Methyloterricola oryzae: one gene and its partner. The protein of the gene in region 2 interacts with the protein of the main gene of each other region in a pairwise test. Links are inferred from orthologs where the notes say so. Each region holds a gene or a part of one and is shown on either strand. Other genes may lie near its edges. The genes, in order: serC and selB.

Region 1 (10,701 bases), on a different replicon or contig from region 2:
TCGCGTTCCAGTTCGGCGATGGGCTTGCCCGGCTGGTAGGGAGTGAGCCGGCGTACACCGGGCACGGCGAGGTCTTCGATGCTCATGGAGGGCTGATGGCTACGCGAATGTGGAGGACCGAGTGAGTCAGGATCAGCCGACGGCACGGGGATAGGAGCCGAGGATTTTGAGCATGCTCACGTCCTTTTCCAGTTCCTTCAGCGCCTCGGCCAGGGGATGGTCGTCCCGGTGCCCTTCCACGTCGATGAAGAACACATAATCCCAGGCACCCCGGCGGGATGGCCGCGATTCGATCTTGCTCATGCTGAGCTGGAAGCGGGCAAAAGGTTCCAGGGTGTTGTACAGCGCCCCCGGATAGTTCCTGGTGGACACCAGCAGCGAGGTCTTATCGCATCCGGTCGGGCCGACCGGGTTGCGTCCGATCACCAGGAAACGCGTGGTGTTGTTGGGATCGTCCTCGATGTTGCGTTCGAGGATTCCCAGATCGTAAAGCCCGGCCGCGACTTCCCCCGCGATGGCGGCGCTGTCGGGAGTGCCGGAGGCGAGGTGCGCGGCTTCCGCATTGCTGCTTACCGCAATGCGCTCCGCGCCGGGCAGATAGCGGTCCAGCCAGGCCCGGCACTGCGCGAGGGACTGCTGGTGCGAATAGACCTTGCGTACCAGCGTAAAGTCGTCCAGTCGGCTCAGGAGGTTGTGGTGTATGCGCAATACCACCTCGCCCGCGATCAGCAGCGGCGACTGCACGAAACTGTCCAGGGTGTGTGTGATCACACCTTCGGTGGAGTTTTCCACCGGCACCACGCCGAACTGGCAGTTACCGCTTTCCACCGCCCGGAAGATCTCGTCGATGGCCGGCAGCGGCACTGCCTGCACCGCATGGCCGAAATGCTTGTAGGCGGCCTGCTGAGTAAACGTGCCTTCAGGCCCCAGGAAGGCCACTGCAAGGGGCTTTTCCAGGGCCAGGCACTCGGACATGACCTCGCGGAAAAAGCGCACCACCGCCTCCCGGGACAGCGGGCCCGGATTGTTGGCCGCCACGCGCCGCAGCACTTCGGCCTCCCGCTCAGGACGATAGAAACAATCGTCTTCGCCGGACCGGGTTTTGGTCTCCGCCACCTGCTGGGCGCAGCGCGCCCGCTGGTTCAGCAAGTCCAGGATGCGATCGTCGATCGCGTCGATCTGTGCGCGCAACTGCGCGAGGGTCGGATCGGCTGCCATGAGTTCTGATGTTTTCGGCCGGCCTTTGCCTCAGAGAGTCCGCGCCGTCAGGACGCCGCTGATGCCGCGGATCTTCTCCAGAGTCGCCGCCGGCACGTCCGCGCTGAGGTCGACCAGGGTATAGGCGTAGTCCCCGCGCGATTTGTTGAGGAGATCGATAATGTTCAGGTTGGCCTCGGCCAGGGCGCTGGAGATCTGGCCCACCATGTTCGGCACGTTCTCGTTGGCGACGCCCAGACGGAAACCTTCCGTGCGCGGCATGATCACCTCCGGGAAGTTCACCGAATTGCGGATGTTGCCATTTTCCAGGTAATCGCGGATCTGGTCGGCCACCATCACCGCGCAGTTGTCCTCCGCTTCCTCGGTGGAGGCGCCGATGTGCGGCAGCAGGATCACGCCCTTCTTGTTCATCAGGCTGGCGGTGGGGAAATCACAGACGTAGGCGCCCAGCTTGCCTTCCTCCAGGGCCTGCGCGAGGCTGGCGTCATCGGCGATTCCGGCACGGGAGAAGTTGAGCAGCACCGCGCCTTTCTTCATCAGGCCGATACGGGCGGCGTTGATGATCTGGCGGGTCTGGTCGTTGAGGGGTACATGCAGGCTCAGAAAATCCGCCTTGCTCACCAGGTCGTCCACGCTGGCGGCCTTCTCCACCGAGGAGGAGAGTTGCCAGGCGCTGTCCACGGTCAGCAGCGGATCGAAACCCACTACCTTCATCCCCAGGGCCAGGGCGGTGTTGGCCACGCGCACGCCGATGGCGCCAAGGCCCAGGACGCCCAGGGTCTTGCCGGCCAACTCGATGCCGGCGAAGTTCTTCTTGCCTTTTTCCACCGCCTGGCTCAGCACCTCGTCATCGCCGCTCAGGCCACGAGTGAAGTCCCAGGCCGCGCAAATGTGGCGCGAGGCCAGCAACATGCCGGCAATGGTCAGTTCCTTCACCGCATTGGCGTTGGCCCCCGGCGCATTGAACACCGGGATGCCGCGCTTGGAATAGTCGGGAACGGGAATGTTGTTGACGCCGGCGCCGGCGCGTCCCACGCATTTCACCGAATCCGGGATGGGCACGCCGTGCAGCTTGAAGGAACGCAGCATAATGGCATCCGGGTGCTGGATCTCCGAGGCGATCTCGTAGCGATCGCGCGGCAGCCGTTCCAGACCTGCGACGGAAATATTGTTGTAGGTCAATACCTTGTACATGACAGATCCTCAGCCGTACTTGCGTTCGAACTCGCCCATGAAGGCGATCAGGGCGTCCACGCCGGCCTCCGGCATGGCGTTGTAGATGCTGGCGCGCATGCCGCCCACCTGACGGTGGCCTTCCAGGGTCACCAGTCCGGCAGACTTGGCTTCGCTGGCAAAGGTCTTCTCCAGCTCGGCCTTGGCCAGGCGGAACGGCACATTCATGCGCGAGCGGTATGCCGGTTCGACGGGATTGGAGTAGAACGGCGAGGCGTCGATTGCGGCATACAGCTTGGCCGACTTGCGGATGTTGACCTGTTCCATGGCGGCAAGCCCTCCCTGCCCTTTCAACCACTCCAGCACCAGGCCCAGTAGATACCAATTGTAGGTGGGCGGCGTGTTGAGCATGGAGCCGTTGTCCGACAGTTTTTTCAGATCCAGGATGCCTGGCGTTCCCGGCAGCACCTGGCCCAGCAGATCCTCGCGCACGATGACCACGGCGATGCCGGCAGGTCCCATGTTCTTCTGGGCTCCGGCGTAGATGAGGCCGTAGCGGCTGACATCCACTGGACGCGACAGGATGTTCGAGGACATGTCGCACACCAGGGGCAAACCGTTCGCGTCCGGGATGTCCTGGAACTCCACGCCGTTGATGGTCTCGTTGGAGGTGTAGTGCAGGTAGGCGGCATCGGCGGGCACATTCCAGGTCTCTCGCCCAGGAATGGTGGTGTAGCCGCCCTCCTTGGTGCTGGCGGCCAATGCCACCTGGCAGTACATCTTGGCTTCCGAGATGGCCTTTTCCGACCACAGTCCGGTGCTCACATAGCAAGCGGTGGTCTTGCCCCGCAGCAGGTTCATGGGGACGGCGGCAAACTGGCCGGTCGCCCCGCCCTGCACGAACAGCACCTTGTAATCGGCCGGCACCGCCAGCAGTTCACGCAGGTCCGCCTCGGCCTTCTCGGCGATGGCGACGAAGCTTTTGCCGCGGTGACTCATTTCCATCACCGACATGCCGGTATCGCCCCACTCCAGCATTTCATCGCGCGCCCGTTGCAGCACCGGCTCGGGCAGCATGGAAGGCCCGGCGCTGAAGTTGTAGACCCTGGACATAGTCACCTCAAGTTTGGTTAAGCAAATCGGCGGGCCCGCAGCCCGGCAAGAACCCCGGTGGCTGGATCAAACACGACGCCACGCAGGCGCTCATGCGCCGCTGCCGCCGATACGGGCCGTATTCTGGGTTCTGACTGTTTCAATATCCTTTCACGAGTGCCGGAATCGAGTGCGTGGCCGAACAGGCGAACCCGGCATTCTTAACAGGGCGCTTATTCAATGGGCTCCGCTTGCTCGCCGTCGGACTCTGGTTCGCCTTCCCCACCATTCTCATCACCGGGTAGATTGGCGATGCGATCAACGCCGACCACCTTCTCGCCCTCGCTCAGGCGGATCACAGTGACGCCCTGGGTATTGCGCCCCAGTTCGCGGATTTCGGCGACCCGGGTGCGCACCAGGGTGCCGGCGTCGGTGATCAGCATGATCTCGTCAGGCTCATCCACCAGCACGGCCGCAACCACCTGTCCATTGCGCTCCGAGGTCTGGATGGCGATCACACCCTGGCCGCCACGGCGGTGGCGCGGGAACTCCGACAGGGCGGTGCGCTTGCCGAAGCCATTCTCGGTGATATTGAGCACCGTGCCGTCGCTGGCGATGATCAGGGCGATGACCTTCTGCCCTTCGTTCAGGCTCATGCCGCGCACGCCGGTTGCGGTGCGCCCCATGGCGCGCACGTCGGTCTCGTTGAAGCAGACCACCTTGCCATCGCTGCTGAACAGCATCACATCCTGGGTGCCGTTGGTGATAGCCACGTCCACCAGGCGATCATCCTCGCGCAGGTCCACGGCGATCTTGCCGCTGGGCCGCGGCCGCTCGAATTCGGTCAGCACCACCTTCTTCACCGTGCCGGAGGTGGTGGCCATGAAGATGTAATGATCCTCGTCAAACTCGCGGATGGGCAGGATGGCGTTGACCTTTTCTCCTTCCTCCAGCGGAAGCAGGTTGACGAAGGGCCGGCCGCGCGCGGTGCGGCTGGCCACAGGCAGTTCGTAGACCTTGAGCCAGTAGACCTTGCCGGCGCTGGAGAAGCACAGGATGGTGTCGTGGGTATTCGCCACGATCAGCTTCTCGATGTAGTCCTCTTCCTTCGTCGCCGCCGCCTGCTTGCCGCGCCCGCCGCGGCGCTGCGCGCGATAATCGGTCAGGGGCTGCGATTTGACGTAACCCTCGTGGGATACCGTCACCACCACGTCTTCCTCGGTGATCAGATCCTCGGCGCACAAGTCCAACTGTGTGGTGATGATCTCGGTACGGCGGGCATCGCCAAACTGGTCGCGTACCGCTACCAGTTCGTCGCGGATGACTTCAAGAAGGCGCACGTCGCTGGCCAGGATGGCGAGAAGTTCGTCGATCTTGCCGAGCAATTCCTTGTATTCGGCGATGATTTTCTCCTGCTCCAGCCCGGTGAGGCGGTGCAGGCGCAGATCCAGGATGGCCTGGGCCTGGGCGGGCGAAAGGCGGTAGGCGCCTTCGACCAGGCCGAACTCGCGGCCCAGGTCATCGGGGCGGGAACGCCACTCGTCCTCGGCGCGGGCCAGCAGTTCGGTCACCACGCCCGGCTGCCAGCTGCGGCCCAACAGACGCGCCTTGGCCTCGGCAGGGCTGGGCGAGGTCTTGATGGCCTCGATGATCTCATCGATATTGGCCAGCGCGACGGCCAGGCCTTCCAAAATGTGCGCGCGTTCCCGCGCCTTGCGCAGTTCGAAGATGGTGCGCCGGGTCACCACCTCGCGGCGGTGGTCGATGAAGGCGACTAGCAGTTCCTTCAAATTCATGCAGCGCGGGCGGCCGTCCAGCAGGGCCACCATGTTGATGCCGAACACGCTCTGCATCTGGGTCTGCTGGTACAGGTTGTTGAGCACCACGTCCGGCACCTCGCCGCGCCGCAGCTCAATCACCATGCGCATGCCATCCTTGTCGGATTCGTCGCGCAGGCCGGAGATGCCCTCTAGCTTGCCGTCCTTGACCAACTCGGCGATCTTCTCCAGCAGCCTGGCCTTGTTTACCTGGTAGGGCAGTTCGCTGACGATGATGGACTGGCGTGCGCCCTCCTCGCCTTCGAAATGGCAGCGGGCGCGCAGGTAGATGCGGCCACGTCCGGTGAGATAGGCCTCGCGTATGCCCGCCGCGCCGTTGATCAGTCCCGCGGTGGGGAAGTCCGGCCCGGGCACCAGGGCCATCAGTTCGTGGATGCTGGCCCCCGGATTTTCGATCAGGGTCAGGCAGGCATTGATGACTTCGGTCAGGTTGTGTGGCGGGATGTTGGTCGCCATGCCCACCGCGATGCCGGCAGAGCCGTTGATCAGCAGGTTGGGGATGCGCGTCGGCAGGACCGAGGGTTCCCGCTCGGACTCGTCATAGTTGGGGACGAAATCGACGGTTTCCTTGTCCAGATCGGCAAGCAGGTCATGGGCGATGCGCGACATGCGCACCTCGGTGTACCGCATGGCCGCCGGCGGATCGCCATCCACCGAGCCGAAGTTGCCCTGGCCGTCGACCAGCATGTAGCGCAGGGAAAACGGCTGGGCCATGCGCACGATGGTGTCGTAGACCGCGGAGTCGCCGTGGGGGTGGTATTTACCGATGACGTCACCCACCACGCGGGCGGATTTCTTATAGGGCTTGTTCCAGTCGTTACCCAGTTCCTGCATGGCGTACAGCACCCGGCGGTGCACTGGTTTCAGCCCATCGCGGGCATCGGGCAAGGCACGACCCACGATGACGCTCATGGCGTAGTCCAGATAGGACTGCTTCATCTCGTCTTCGAGGCTGACTGGTATGATTTCTTTGGCGAAAGAAGACATCAGGTCCGTGTTGTTCTGCGATAAAAGCGAGGAAAGACGTTACTCCGTTTACGCGCCGAGGCCAGTTCGGTTGGCCTGTCTCGTTCTGAAGCGCCAGCCCGGGATTATATCACGCCACGCCGTTTGGAGGGTTTTGCGACTATGGCCATCGGCAGCAGCGCGACAGTTCGATCTGCTAAAATGCGCGCCCTGAAAGGACCCGAGCACACAAGCCCCATGACTTCAAGCGATTCCGCCCAGCATCGCCCCATCCGCAGCTTCGTGCTGCGACAAGGACGCATCACCGAGGCCCAGCGCCAGGCCCTGGACCTGCTGTGGCCCCGCTACGGCATCGAACCGGCGGATTGCCGCGCGCCTGCCCTGCTGTTTCCGCAGCCCCAACCTCTGGTGCTTGAGATCGGCTTCGGCAATGGGGAAAGCCTGACGCAGATGGCGGCGGCCACGCCGGAGCGGAATTTTCTCGGGATCGAAGTGCATCGCCCCGGTGTTGGACATGCCTTGTTGCGCATCGAGGAACTGGGCCTGAAGAACGTGCGGGTCTGCTGCGCCGACGCGGTGGAGGTGCTGAAGCAATTCATTCCCGACGCTTCGTTGGCAGGTATCCAGGTGTTCTTTCCGGACCCTTGGCACAAGAAAAGGCATCACAAGCGCCGCCTCATCAATCCGGAGTTCACCGAGCTTGCCGCCCGCAAACTGAAGACGGGGGGTGTGCTGCATGCGGCCACCGACTGGCATGACTATGCGCTGCAGATGCTTGAGGTACTGGAAGGCTGTGAGGCCCTGAAAAACCAGGCGGGTGCCAGACAGTTCAGCGAGCGCCCGGCGCACCGTCCGCTCACCAAATTCGAGTCACGCGGCCAGCGCCTAGGTCACGGGGTGTGGGACTTGCTGTTCGAAAAGCGCCCCTGAGCAGGGACCTCGGACCTATCCAGCCGCCTCGACCGCCGCCGGCGCTTCCTGACTGACGCCGGATGTTGGTGCCGGTTCCTGTTCGAGTTCCAAGGTGGACAGGATCGCCTTGAGTTCATCGAACTGACGCTGCAACGGAGCCAGTTTCTCTTCCATGGCCGCAATCTCGGCATCCAGCGACTCGCTGGTTTCGTTGACCTTGCGAAGTACTTCCAGGCGGCTTTCGATGAGACGTTTGCGGTCCTTGATCTGGTGAACTAGAGGCCCCAAGGCGGTTGAGCCCCAGGTCTTGGCCTCGTTGTGTGCCTGCCCGAACATCTCGCGCGCATTGGCGATGATGGTGCCATACAGCTTCTGCACCACCAGGCTCTGCTCCATCAGGGTGGAGGCCGCGCTGTTACGGAATTCCTCACCCTCGTCGAAGATACGCTGCAGTTCCACCTCGTATTTGTGGAATGACAGCATGACCGGCTGCAGGTCAGTGAACCCATGCTCGTCACGGAATCGCGCGTAAATGGCCTTGACCAGCCGCCTGGCCTCTTCGGCAATGGCCGAGGCCTTCTCCAGCACCACACGCAACTCGTCCAGCACGTTCTTCATCGAGTTCTTCATGCCGATGGTGGTCAGGCTCCCTGCCGTCTGCTTGCGCATGCGGCGCACGATGGGATCGATGGTATCGGCGCCCAAGGCCTCGATCAGCAAACGCACCTGGACCAGAAACACGCGCCGACTGGCCTGAAAATTATCCACGCTGGCCAGATAGCGCCCCTGCTGCTCCCGGGTTTCCTCCATGAGCTTGTGGGTCATCTCATGGTTATTGATGTCGATCTTGCGCATGTCAGCCAACTGGCGCTCGATGTCGGTCATTTCGGCGCCCAGTGTCGCGGCCGACTCCCGCACCAGATGTCCCACATTGTGGGATACCGCCTCTCGCAGGATGGTCTGGCGTTCGCGCACCACGCTATTGGCAAGATAATTCTCGATCCCCCGCAGCCGGCTCTTGTCCAGCAGCGCCTCGTCGCCCTTGACCTTGGCCAACAAGGCCTGCTTGGCCGATACCGGAAAGATCGAACCTTCCGCCACTTCCAGTATCTGGGCGGTGGTCGCAATCTGTTCATGGATGGATTTCTCGATGGCTTCCTCGCCCTGCAGATCACCCCACATGGAGTCGATCTTGTTCATCACCACCGCCAGTCCGCCATGGTGGGAATGGCGCGAGCCGCGCACGTGGTTGCGCCACATGTCCAAGTCGCTCTTGGTCACGCCGGTGTCGGCGGCCAGGACGAACACCACGGCCTGGGCGCTGGGCAGCATGTGCAGGGTCAGCTCCGGCTCGGCGCCCAGGGCATTGAGGCCCGGCGTATCCAGGATGGAAAGGCCTTCCTTGAGCAGATAATGGGGAAAGCTGATCAGGGCATGGCGCCAGGCGGGAATCTCCACGAATTCAGGGGGCAGGCTCTGACCCGGGCGCATCTCGTCGAAGGCGAGGCCGAGCTTGACGGCCTCCTGGTAGGGCACCTTCTTGGTGGCAGCGAGTTCGCGGAATGCCTCCTGCATCTGAACCGGGGAGTTGGGGTCAAGCTCGATCTGCAGCCAGCTGTCGGCGTGGCGCTTGTACTCGCTGAGGGAGGTCTCCGTCAGCCGGGTGTCGATGGACAGCAGGCGGATGTAGGCCCCGCCCTTGGTGTCGTAGAAGATTTCGGTGGGGCACATGGTGGTGCGGCCCGGCGATGAGGGCAGCAGGCGCACGCCGGTGTCGGAGAAAAACAGGGCGTTGATCAGCTCCGTCTTGCCCCGTGAGAATTCCGCGGCGAAAGCCACCACCAGGCGGTCTTCCCTGAGACTTTCCTCCATGTTGAGGATGCTCTCATTGATCGTATCGCCGTTCAGCCCGTATGTATCCAGCCAGGCCTTGTAACGATCGAGGGCGCCGATCAGCGCTTCCCTCCATTGCCCGTAACCCCTCAGTTTTTCCTCGAGCTGCATCTTGCTCATCTGTGACTCTCGACTTGTTGCCCGCCGGCGGGGTGAGTGCCCATGTCCAAACTATCGGAAGTGTAGACCAATTCCTTTCCCAGTCCGAGGGACGGCGGGACTTCCCTGTCGCTTAGAGTGATCGCGGGGGTCAGCTCAACAGGGCGATGGTCTGCTGCAAGGGCGGCAAGATCACCATTTTCCCCACCTGCAGGGCAATCAAGGCGATCAGCGGCGACAGGTCAATCCCCGCGATCGGACCGATGAGCTTGCGGCAAGTCCGCATGGTCGGTTCGGTGAGGCTGTAGAGCAGGGAGCTGGCCGGGTTGTAGCTCATGGAACCGAACCAGCTCAAGAGCGCGCGGATGATGATCGAGAACGTCATCACATTGAAGAACAGTTCCAGCAACTGGCTCAGGGCCCACACCGACAGCACGGCCAGGCTGGCGCTGACGCCCTGCAGCAGGAAAACCAGATAGCCACCCAGCATTTGCACGATGAGCATCAGGACCAGGGACGAGGTGTCGATACGACCCAGGGAGGGTATGAAACGCCTCAGAACACGCAGAGGCGGATGGGTGATCTTCACCAGAGCCTGGGAAATTGGATTATAGAAATCCGCCTCCACCCACTGGAACAGGAAGCGTAGCATGATCGCGAAGACATAGAGGCTGAACAGGGTGTCGACCACGAACACCGTGGGATTGACCAGATAACCCAGATCCATCACACGTTCCCCCATTGTTTAGCCAGTTCCCCGGCGCGCTGGCGCGCGGCGGTCATCGCCTCGCTGATCAGATTGCGCAGCCCCGATGCCTCGAAAACGCCGATGGCCTTTTCGGTGGTACCGCCGGGCGATGTCACCCGTCGTCTCAATTCCGCTGGAGATTCTTCCGATTCCATCGCCAGCCTGGCGGAGCCCAGGGCCGTCTGCTGGGTCAGCAAGCGTGCCGTCTCGGCGTTTAGACCCAGGGCGACGGCCGCCTCCTCCATGGCTTCCATAAACAGGAAGAAATAAGCAGGACCGCTGCCGGACAGGGCTGTCACGACGTCCAGCAATTCCTCGCTGTCCACCCACACGGTCAGCCCGACCGCCCGCAATACCGCTTCGGCCCTACTGCGCTGTTCACTGCTCAGGCTGGCGACGCCGTGCATGGCGGTGGCGCCGGTCTTGACCAGTGCCGGCGTGTTGGGCATGCAGCGCACGATATCGATGCCACCCCCCAGCCATTGATCAATATCGGCCTCCAGCACGCCCGCCGCCAGGGAGATGATCAGGGGCTTGTGCTTCTGCACCGAGTCCGCGATGCCGCCGGCAACCTCCTTAAGCATCTGCGGCTTGACCGCAAGAACCAGGATCTGCGCGTGCTCCACCACCTGACGGTTGTCTGAGGTCGTTTGAATGCCGAAGTGATTGGCCAGGTGTCTGAGCTTGTCGCCTTCCACGTCGGAAGCCCAGATATTGGCTGGCGGATAAGCATCCGCCAGAAGGCCGGCAATCAGGCTGCTC
Region 2 (10,754 bases):
CTGGGCTCACAAGCATCATCCGGGCTGGTACAAGCGGGTGATGAAGGGGGAGGAACACTGAGTCCCGAGCCTGGCCCAAGCACGGCATGACCTATTTCGCCACGGATTTCCAGAATGTCGATGGTGCCGGCGCCGCGCAGCGGTTCGTTCAGTGCCTGCGTCTCCAGCAATCGCTGGAGTTTTATCGATCCTACAAGCAGAAGACGCGCGACCTGCTGGCGCTGAAGGAAGGCGACTGCGTCCTGGAGGTCGGCTGCGGCACGGGGGAAGACGCCGTGGCCCTGGCGCGCGAGGTGGGCCCGTCGGGCCAGGTTTTCGCCGTGGACCTCAGCACCGAACTGCTGGGGGTCGCCCGGGAAACCGTGATGCCCTCCGGGTTGCCGGTCCGGCTCATTCAGGCAGACGCCCGCAGCCTGCCGTTTGCCGATTCCAGTCTTGACGGCGCCCGTATCGACCGGACCTTGCAGCATATCGCCGAGCCGCTGCAGGTGGTCGCGGAGATGAGCCGGGTCGTCCGCAGCGGCGCGTACGTGGTTGCCATGGACCCCGACTGGGAGACCTTGACGGTCGATTCGAACCATAAAGTCCTGACCCGCATCCTCCTGAACGTCTGGTGCGACAGCTTTCCCTCAGGAGGCTGGATAGGCCGCCAACTGGCGCGGCATTTTCTACAAGCCGGGCTGGTGGACATTCAAATCGTCCCGCAAACGCTCGTTTTCAACGAACTGGAACTGGCGGATCAGGTACTCGATCTCTCCCGGACCGCCGCGGCCGCCGGCGCAGCCGGGCGCGCCTCCACAGAGGAAATCGAGGAATGGCTGGAGGGACTTGCCGAACTGGATAGGCGAGGACAGTTTTTCAGCTCGTTCACCGCGTTCATCGTCAAGGGAACCAAGCCCTAGGCTCAGGTCGCGCTCGCCCAGGCGGCCCGGTTCTGGCGAACGGACCCACCGTTCCATCTTTCCGCATCCGAAACAGGTCCATGGAATTGCCTTTCGTCATCCCCCCAAACCCGAGACAGATTTTCCGTGAACGCTCGGAACGGCTGCGTCAACTGTCTCAAACCAACCCCGCGCTCTCCGGCTATCTCGGACTGATGGCCGACCTGACCGGGATTCAACATGAGCTTTACGAGGCGACAGTAACGGAAGGATTTCCGGCCGCTCTGAACCGAGCGCCCGCGCTGGATATCGAGACGTGGCGGCCGGGAGCGAACTGGCATGAGTCATTCCGCCAGATCGCGGCGCGGATGGTCGCGCGCAGCCCGGCTGCCGATGGGCTCGCCGGCATCGGCAGAAACGATGAAGCCGAGTGGGATGACTGGGCCGATGGACTGCTGGCCGCCGATCTCGAACGGATCGATGCCGGGCTCGCGCCATTCGTGGCCGCCGCCCTGCAACTGCATTGGACCTTGGCGGCCGCGGCGTTGGATGCGACGCATCTCAATGCTGGCGCCGCGACCCATCACTGCCCGGCGTGTGGCTTCCTGCCCGTGGCTTCGGTGCTGCAGACCGGAGGGGACGTGCAAGGCTTGCGCTACCTGGTTTGCGGCCTGTGTGGCAGCCAATGGAACCGGCCGCGCATCCATTGCATTCAGTGCGGTTCCAGCCAGCACGTGGCGTATTTCGGCATCGAAGGCGGCGGCGAGGCGGTGAAGGCGGAGGCCTGCGGCGGTTGCAAAACCTATGTGAAGTCCATGAACCGCGAGAAGGACAACGGCCTCGATCCCTTCGCCGACGACCTGGCTAGCCTTTCCCTGGACCTGCTCATGGCCGAGGACGGCTACCAGCGCCTGGGTTTCAACCCGCTCCTGATTCCAGGCTGACCACCCCGAGCTAGGCTGTGCCGACGTAGGAGGCGCTGCGTACGTGACCCATGCGTCTCGTCCCTCGGCGGCATCCTATGCGGTCTGCGCGGCCCGCGTTCGGCGATAGACGTAAGCTTTCATAGGGTGTGCCAACGTCAGAAGGCGCCGTAATCAACGCGGGCGTGGGAAGCCGGTAGAATAGCGCGTCTCCATCATCGAGCCGTCTCATCATGCCGCGACCTGATAGCCCGCAAGCCCGCCTACCCTCGGTGGACAGCCTGCTCAATCACGCAGATGCCGACGAGTTGAAATCCCGCTTCGGCCACACGGCAGTGGTCGCGGCCTTGCGCGACGAAATGGCGGTGCTGCGCGAGGCGCTCACGAGCAAACCCGATCTGCCATGGAGCCGCGAGGGTATCGTGGCTTCGACCGGGCAGCGGCTCTTGGCGCAATTCGAGCCTAGTCTGAAGCCGGTTTTCAATCTGACCGGCACCGTGCTGCACACCAACTTGGGCCGCGCCCCGCTGGCCGACGCGGCGGTGAATGCGGTGCTTGCGGTGCTCGCACGCCCCTGTAACCTGGAGTTCGGTCTGGACAGCGGGCGGCGCGGGGATCGCGACGACCATATCGATGGACTGATCCGCGAACTCACCGGGGCCGAGGCGGCCACCGTGGTGAACAACAATGCGGCGGCGGTGTTCCTGTTGCTGAACAGCCTGGCATCACGCAAGGAGGTGATCGTCTCGCGCGGTGAATTGATCGAAATCGGCGGCGCGTTCCGCATCCCCGACATCATGGCCCGCGCCGGCGCCAAACTTCGGGAAGTGGGCACCACCAACCGCACCCACCGCAAGGACTACGCCGAGGCGATCGGTCAGCGCACCGCGCTTATCATGAAGGTGCACCGCAGCAATTACGCCATCGAGGGCTTCACCGCCAGCGTGCCCGAGGAACAACTGGCCGAACTGGCCCATGGACAGGGGTTGCCCTTCGTGGAGGACCTGGGCAGTGGCACGTTGATCGACCTCGGTGCACATGGCCTGCCGAAAGAACCGACGCCGCAACAGGCCCTCGCTAAGGGCACGGACCTGGTCAGTTTCAGCGGCGACAAGCTGCTGGGTGGGCCGCAGGCCGGCATCCTGGTGGGTCGCAAGGACCTGATCGCCAAGCTCAAGCGCAATCCGCTCAAGCGCGCCCTGCGGGTGGACAAGATGACCCTGGCCGCCCTGGAGGCGACCCTCAAGCTGTATCAGAGTCCGGAATATCTGAGCCGGCGACTGCCCACCCTGCGCCTGCTGACGCGGAGCGAGGACGACATCCGCGCCGCCGCCGTTCGCTTGCAAGACCCAATGCAGGCGGCATTGACCGGGCAAGCGGACGTGCGCGTGGAGGCGTGCCGCAGCCAGATCGGCAGCGGTTCCCTGCCGGTTGACCGGCTTCCCAGCGCATGCCTTGCCCTCTATCCGCTGGGGCGGGGCGGTGGCCGCGCCCTGAACCGGCTGGCGGAAACCTTCCGCGCCTTGCCGGTGCCGGTGATTGGGCGGCTGGAAGATGGCGCGCTGCGCTTCGACCTGCGCTGCCTGGAGGACGAAGCCGGCTTCCTCGCGCAGTTGCCGCAATTGGGTGGCTGACATGATCGTCGGCACCGCGGGTCATATCGATCACGGCAAGACGGGGCTGGTCAAGGCGCTCACCGGCGTCGACGCGGACCGGCTCGCCGAGGAGAAGGCGCGCGGCATCACTATCGACCTGGGCTATGCCTACACGCCCCTGGCTGGCGGCGACATCCTGGGTTTCGTGGACGTGCCAGGGCACGAGAAATTCATCCACAACATGCTGGCGGGCACCACCGGGATCGATTTCGCCTTGCTGGTGGTGGCGGCGGATGACGGCCCCATGCCGCAGACCCTAGAACATCTGCAGATTCTCGATCTCCTGGGTGTCTCACGCGGCGCGGTGGCATTGAGCAAGTGCGATCGTGTTGATGCCGGGCGCATCGGGCAGGTTACGGTCGAAATCCAAGACTTGCTGAAAGGCACGACGCTCGCCGCAAGTCCTGTATTCCCGCTATCCGCCGCCACAGGGCAGGGCGTGGAGGCCCTGAAAGCCCATCTGGAGTCTGCCGCTGCGAGCCTGGATACGCAGGCAGTGCGGGGCGGGTTTCGCCTCGCCATCGACCGTTGCTTCAGCGTGGCCGGTGCGGGCACCGTGGTGACGGGAACGGTTTTTTCCGGGCGTGTGCGGGTGGGCGAGCGTCTGCTGCTTTCGCCTTCGGGCCTTCCCGTGCGGGTGCGCGGCATTCATGCCCAGAATCGTCCGGCGGAGGTAGGTCGCGCCGGTCAACGCTGTGCCCTTAATCTGGCCGACGTGGAGAAAGCCCGGATCCAGCGCGGCGACTGGGTTTTGACGCCGGAATTGCACCAACCGACGGCGCGCCTGGATGTGCGCCTGCGCCTGTTGCCCAGTGAGGGCAAGCCGCTGAGGTACTGGACGCCGGTGCATGTGCACCTGGGGGCCTTTCACGCCACGGCCCGGGTCGCCCTGTTGCGGGATGAGCCGCTGGAGCCTGGCAGCAACGCCCTGGCGCAACTGGTGCTGGACAGGCCCACTGGCGCGGTTCATGGCGATCGCGCGGTGCTGCGCGATGCCTCGGCCCTGCGCACCATCGCCGGCGGGCATGTACTGGATGCCCAAGCTCCGGCCCGGGGACGGCGCAGTCCGCAGCGGCTTGAGGTGCTGGCGGCGTGGGAACAGCCCGGGCTCGAGGCGATGCTCACCGCCTTGCTCGCCGCCTCGCCTCAGGGACTCAGCCTGAAATCCTTCGCCCTGAACGCCAATCTGACCTGCGAGGAATTGAACCGGCTGCTGGACGCGATGGATCTGCGCCGCGTCGGCGGGATCAGGCCGGTGGCTTTTGAGCATGAACACTGGAGCGCCTTGTGCAGGGCGGTGCTCGAAACCCTGAGTCTGCATCATGTCACCGAGCCCGACTCCCTGGGGCTGAATTCCGAGCAGTTGCGTCTGCGCTGCGCGCCGCGCCTGGATCGGGCCGGATTCGTCGAAGTCCTGACGGTACTCTTTTCGGGCGGCTTCTGTGCCCGCGATGGCTCGTGGTGGCATCTGCCGGGACACGAAATCGTCCTGGCCGAGAAGGACGAGGCCCTCTGGCAGCGCCTGTTCCCGTTGCTCGCCGCCCAGCCCTTCCAGCCGCCGCGGGTGCGGGATATCGCCCGTTCCGAAAGCCTGGAGGAAGGCGCGGTACGCCGCTTGCTCAGCCAGGCGGCGCGCTTGGGGCGGCTGCATCGCGTCGCCCACGACCACTACTTCGACCGGGCCGCTGTGGCGCAGATGGCCGACATCGTGCGAAATCTGGCGCGGGAGGCGCCGGATGGCGCCGTGACCGCGGCGGCTTTCCGTGACCGCATCGGTACCGGCCGCAAGCTGGCCATTCATATCCTCGAATACTTCGACCGCTGCGGCCTGACCCGGCGCACGGGCGACGTTCATCGGATTCGCAGCGACAGCCTGCAGTTCTGAGAGCCTGCCGGTTTCCGGTAGAATGCCGGAACAATGGAAGAGCATCGTCCCCGGTGGGGCGGCCGGTCTTCAAAACCGGTTGAGGCCGTGAGACGGCCTCGGGCGGGTTCGACTCCCGTTCTCTTCCGCCATTGGCGTTCATAGAATTTGTCTGGTCCCGCACCTCCTCACGGCGTTTAGGTCCGCATGGAATGCGCCGCACGCTTTTCGGCAGATCGATCACGAGCGGGTGGGCAGTAAACAGCCCACCTTGGAATTCCGTCTCGTCATTGGGGTAGAACAGCCGCAGCTTGGGTGCTCTGCCTTTCAATACGCTGGCTGTCGTCCTTGCCGGCTAGGGTACCGCGCAGCTTGAGCAGGTTCTTCAGGGCTCCATACCAGAAAGGCGCGCCCAAGCTCATCAGAAACACGGAAAGTACAATCCCCATGGCATTTACGTTTTTCCAGTTTTTGTACCAGTCGTCCACCGATCCGGGAATTGTGAGAACGTCGAGTTTCATTAATTCCCTTAACTCAGCCTTCTGTTTTTCCGTCAGCGCGGCGGACACCGGGTCCGACGGCGGCTGCTCCCCTGCCTTCCGATAGGCTTGTTCCACCAGCGTATTGCGTAATTGATCGTCCACGGAAAGCCGGTTGATCAGCGTCACCGTGTCGAGTTGGAAGAGCAGGGCGACCGCCACGGAGCAGATGAAGGTGATGCCGCGCGTGGTGAAGGTGAACCGGTCGGAGACCCGGTCGATGGTCTGGTCGAACCAGCTGTTGATCTTTGCCACCAGCTTGCTATTGGCTTCCTGCATGAGCGCCCGGGCCTGGCGAGTACAGTTGGCTAGTTCGGGCTTGTCGAGTTCCAACTGCAAGGCCATGTCTCGGACCCGCTCCACCGTTGCCTTGGGGTCCTGGATACCATTGTCCTGCAGTGTCTTCAGCAAGGTCTGCCGGGTCTCCGCTCCCAGTTTTTCCAGGCAGTTGGCGGGTGCCTGGCCGGATGCCAGGTCCATCAGCAGTTTGGTGAATTCCTCCCGATGGATGGCCGCGCCATAGCGCTGCCCCACGTCGCGGATCATGGGATGGCTCAGCACGGCCCCGCACACCGATTCGGCGATCTTGCGATCGATCTGCGGGTCGATCTGCTGCAGCAGGTCCGCAAGGCCTTGCAGCAGATGGCGCCCGCGGGTGTTGCCGATACTGGTGACAAACTGGGTCAGCACCGTTACCACCATGCTGGCAACCAGCATGACGACGGTCAGGGCCAGCAGGATATCGATGGTCTTCAACATGACGGCTTTCTCCCTTGAAAGCGCCCTCTGAGGGGCATGCGGCCTTAACTTAACCCAAAAGGCGTTTAATTCCCCCTTGCTTACCGCAGCCTATTCATTCATACACCGGAAGCCTCGCGGAGGCCGTAGTGTGGTGGTTTACCCGAGCGCCATCAGGTAAGTAGTCAGCAGGCCGGCTGCGAAATCTTTCCTTGACGCATTGCCCATCCAGAGAGGGAAACCGGCGTCAGTGGTCTGCGGAATCCCGGCAGGCCGGAGGGGCCGGCACCTTCACGATACCCTTGACGGCACTTGCCCCGCGGGTGATCCTTCAGGCTGTGTTTTGCGCCATTCCGTCCCCCCTTGTTTTTCCGATCGTTCTGGAGATCCATGATGCGCCACCCTTTTTCTGTCCACGCACTCCTCATGGCCTCTGCCATGCTCTCGGCGTTGGTGGCCGCCCCGGCGTTCGCCGCCGTCCCCGGTGAAAAATCAGGTTTACGCCTCTTGGTTATTTTGGGCGTCCGCAATGTCGGGCCGCCGCTCTGCTTTATCAGCGGCGAGGGAGCGCGGGGGCCCGACACGACGGTTACCCTGATTCGGAACGGGCTGGAGATTCGCAAGCAGACCACGCCCACATTCGTCGAGAATGGCTTCTTCGCGGCGGAATGGGACTGTGGCTCCGCTGATGAGGGTCGGGCTCGGATCGGAGACCTCGTCGTGGCCGAATCCGGCGGTGAGACACATCGCCTCGAGGTTCCGGACGTTCGGCCCGAGATCGACGTGCGGGCCGACCGCGCATCGGGCAGAGTTCCGCCCGGTTCGCTGGAAGTCGTGGTAATCGATTGCGTCATCGGTCGGGAATGCTCCGGAGACACGCTCTTTCTGCACCCGGAAATCCGGCGTAATGGGCGCTGGTCCATCGATGTGCGCGGCCAGTTCGATATTCAGGGGGGCGACGCGGTCGGCGTGAGCTGGACCAATCCCCAAGGCGACTCGGTCAACGTGTTGTACGGGGCACCGCACATAACGGCTCAGAACGGCTCTCCGGTGGTCGGCGGCCACGCAAATCCGGGCGAGCGCGTAAGAGTCGCGCTGTTTGGTCCAAATGGTTCGTTCAAGGCCCTGGGCACCCAGCGGGTCACGAACGATGAGGGCATTTTCTCGATCACGATGAGCCGAGGCGGCAGCGCGGTGCCGGTCGAAATCGGCGACGTGCTGCGCTCGAATGTTTTTCGCGGTGCTGCTATCGAAACCATAGACGGGCAACTGGCTGTCGACGCGGAGTCGAGCCTGATCAACGCCGTATGCTTCCCCAAATCCGAATGGCATATTCAGGTCACCACGCCGAACAGTATCTACGGGCACAACGGCGTGGCCGAGCTGAGCGGCCTGGTGCAGGAAGATCGCTCAGTTTCGCAGGATGAAATTCCCATGCGCGCGGACGATGAGGTGAAGCTTTGGTGCACCAATCCCCAGGGTAACTCCCAATTGTTCGTGGCTAACCCACTCTGAATTTTTTTCCGGCTCGAGCTTGCACCATAGCTCACGGCCTGGTGGGTGCTTTTTTGACAGGCATGCTGTCCTGGCCTGAGAATAGCGAAAAATCCTGAGCCATTAGCCTCAGCGTACCCAGACACGCTGCGAGATGACATATGCCTGAATGCAGTACCGACGACGACCGTGCCGATCAGGGGGCAGACCCATTCATGGATGCGGCGGAAAACGCTGATGTGGTCCGGCAGCAGAGTGAGCGCCTCACGGCGGTTGCCCTGGCGCATCAGGCCGAACAGCGCGCGAAGGGACGCGATATCAGCCTGACGACGGCCATCATCGAGATCATCACCCAGAAGGATCAGTAAGCGCGCGGCCTGCGCGTGTCCTGATTCGCCTGCCCGCGTCGGGGTCTGCGCGGTTACCAGCATTTCTTCTGCCAGCCGTGCTCACGGACGGTCCGGGCTGCGCGGCTGCCCGGTCCATGGCACAATGGGGACGAAAGCCCAATACGCGCATTCTGCCTGAGGGCCTTCGTCCATCGCCCGCAGCCCCTTGGTTTCGGGACTTTCCGGCTTGCGCCGCTTTTCATGTGACAGGTCTGCCCATGAAACAGCTTGAAGCACTTGATACCCTCGTTGCGTCCATCGTCGAACCCGCCGCCACCCAGGTGGACCGCGATGCCGTTTTTCCCTCCACTGCACTGGATGCGCTGGCTGACGCGGGCCTTCTCGGCCTGTTGAGCGCGCCCGAGGTCGGTGGCCTCGGAGGTTCGTTCGCCGACGCCAGCCGGGTGGTCACCGGCCTGGCGCGCAGTTGCGCCTCGACCGCCATGGTAGTGACCATGCATTACTGCGCCACCGCCGTGATCGAGAAGCATGGCGGAGACGCCGTGCGGCGGGAAATCGCCGCCGGCCGCCACGTCTCCACCCTGGCCTTTTCCGAATCCGGCTCGCGCAGCCATTTCTGGGCGCCCGTCAGCGGGGCGGTGCCCGAGGGCGATGCAATCGCGCTGTCCGGCGCCAAGACTATGGTGACCTCGGCCCTCAAGGCCGATTCCTACGTGTGGTCGTCCCGGCCGGTGACGGCGGAGGGCGCAAGCACCCTGTGGCTGGTGGATGCCGCTAACCCTGGCTTGAGCCAGCCCAAGGCCTTCGACGGACTGGGCCTGCGCGGCAATGCCTCGGCGCCGGTGACGGCTAAAGCCGCCAAAGTCTCCGTTTCCGATCGTTTAGGGGCCGACGGCGAGGGCTTCGCCATCATGATGGAAACCGTGCTGCCCCTATTCTCCGTGCTGAATGCCTCCTGCTCCCTGGGGCTGATGGAATCGGCCTTGGAGCGCGCCGTCGGCCACGTTTCCGGAGCGCGCTTCGATCATCTAGGCTCCAGCCTGGCCGAACTGCCGACCCTGCGCGCCTATCTGGCCCGAGCCCGGATTCGCGCGGACATGGTCAGAACCCTGCTGGACGACACCTTGGACGCCCTGGCCGGCGGGCGCAGCGACGCACTGCTGCGGGTGCTGGAGATCAAGGCCGCGGCGGCGGAGGCGGCGCTGGAGGTGACCGACACCGCCATGCGGGTCTGCGGCGGGGCGGCGTTCCGCAAGGACCTGGGCATCGAGCGCCTGTTCCGGGATGCCCGCGCGGCGTCGGTGATGGCACCCACCTCCGATGTGCTCTACGACTTCGTCGGCAAGGCCCTATGCGGCCTGCCGCTGTTTTGAGGAGGGGCCATGACTGAAACGCTGGTGATGGGGGCGGTGGCCTATTCGCCCCAGGTCGTGACCATCTGGGAAGGCTTCAAGGCGCATTTCCTCGCCCAGGGCCTGGATTTCGACTATGTGCTGTTTTCCAATTACGAACGGCAGGTGGAGGCCCAGTTCCAGGGTGACATCCACCTGGCCTGGAACTCGCCCCTGGCCTGGGTGCGCGCCGAACGCATGGCCCGGGCGCGGGGCCTGTCGGTATCGGCGGTGGCCATGCGCGACACCGATCGCGACCTGCGCTCGATGATCGTGGCCCGCGCCGGTTCCGGCATCAAGACCTTGGACGATCTGAAGGGCAGGGCACTGGGCGTGGGCGCCATCGACTCGCCCCAGGCGACGCTGCTGCCCCTGGAGTTCCTGGCGCGGCACGGCCTGTCGGCTGGCCAGGATTTCACCGTGCAGCATTTCGATGTGCTGGGCGGCAAGCATGGCGATCACGTCGGCGGCGAGCGCGACGCGGCCCTGGCGCTGATGCGGGGGGACGTAGATGCCTGCTGCATGATCGAGGGCAACCTCGAGGTTTTTGCCGCCGAGGGCACGTTGCCGCCGGGTACCGCGCAGCCGCTGGCTGACACGGACTATTACGACCACTGCAACTTCACCACCAGTCCCGGTGCGCCGGAACCCCTGGTGGAGCGATTCTTGGAAATCCTGCTGGCCATGTCCTGGGACGATCCCGCCGTATGTCCGCTGCTGAAGCTGGAGGGCCTGCAGCGCTGGCTGCCCGGACGGACCACCGGCTATGCCGCGCTGGAACGCGCCGTGGAGCAGCAGGGGTTTTACGGTCCCGATGGCGCGATCCTGGCTGCCGGATACCGCTACTGAGGCCGGCGGCCGCACCCCGTGCAAGCTTCCCTCTCTCAAAGTTGACACGCTCATGACCGAAATCCGACTG

What was found.
Region 1: the proteins of selB (region 2) and serC interact in binary tests that used the Escherichia coli proteins (3 or more experiments, as listed by UniProt). The link is inferred for Methyloterricola oryzae from one-to-one orthologs.

Annotation. Positions count from the first base shown.
Region 1 is NZ_JYNS01000002.1:426,104-436,804, reverse strand. The notes cover bases 1,464-4,306. They hold serC (3-phosphoserine/phosphohydroxythreonine transaminase), read right to left. Parts: upstream 3,505-4,306; coding sequence 2,422-3,504; downstream 1,464-2,421. Other genes in these bases: gyrA (DNA gyrase subunit A), read right to left, coding at 3,717-4,306; EK23_RS05670 (phosphoglycerate dehydrogenase), read right to left, coding at 1,464-2,412. In the rest of the region: hisC (histidinol-phosphate transaminase), read right to left, coding at 1-86; pheA (prephenate dehydratase), read right to left, coding at 133-1,218; more of EK23_RS05670, read right to left, coding at 1,249-1,463; more of gyrA, read right to left, coding at 4,307-6,308; tRNA (guanosine(46)-N7)-methyltransferase TrmB, read left to right, coding at 6,525-7,217; EK23_RS05650 (dynamin family protein), read right to left, coding at 7,233-9,212; EK23_RS05645 (YggT family protein), read right to left, coding at 9,343-9,933; proC (pyrroline-5-carboxylate reductase), read right to left, coding at 9,918-10,701. UniProt on the Escherichia coli protein: Catalyzes the reversible conversion of 3-phosphohydroxypyruvate to phosphoserine and of 3-hydroxy-2-oxo-4-phosphonooxybutanoate to phosphohydroxythreonine. Is involved in both pyridoxine and serine biosynthesis.
Region 2 is NZ_JYNS01000003.1:198,823-209,576, reverse strand. Bases 2,996-5,891 are described here. They hold selB (selenocysteine-specific translation elongation factor), read left to right. Parts: upstream 2,996-3,439; coding sequence 3,440-5,344; downstream 5,345-5,891. Other genes in these bases: EK23_RS06975 (hypothetical protein), read right to left, coding at 5,611-5,891; selA (L-seryl-tRNA(Sec) selenium transferase), read left to right, coding at 2,996-3,438. Also shown: EK23_RS07005 (formate dehydrogenase subunit gamma), read left to right, coding at 1-61; EK23_RS07000 (methyltransferase domain-containing protein), read left to right, coding at 87-902; formate dehydrogenase accessory protein FdhE, read left to right, coding at 983-1,825; more of selA, read left to right, coding at 2,038-2,995; more of EK23_RS06975, read right to left, coding at 5,892-6,621; EK23_RS06970 (hypothetical protein), read left to right, coding at 6,991-8,115; EK23_RS06965 (hypothetical protein), read left to right, coding at 8,256-8,462; EK23_RS06960 (acyl-CoA dehydrogenase family protein), read left to right, coding at 8,702-9,817; EK23_RS06955 (phosphate/phosphite/phosphonate ABC transporter substrate-binding protein), read left to right, coding at 9,827-10,684; selenide, water dikinase SelD, read left to right, coding at 10,737-10,754. UniProt on the Escherichia coli protein: Translation factor necessary for the incorporation of selenocysteine into proteins. It probably replaces EF-Tu for the insertion of selenocysteine directed by the UGA codon. SelB binds GTP and GDP.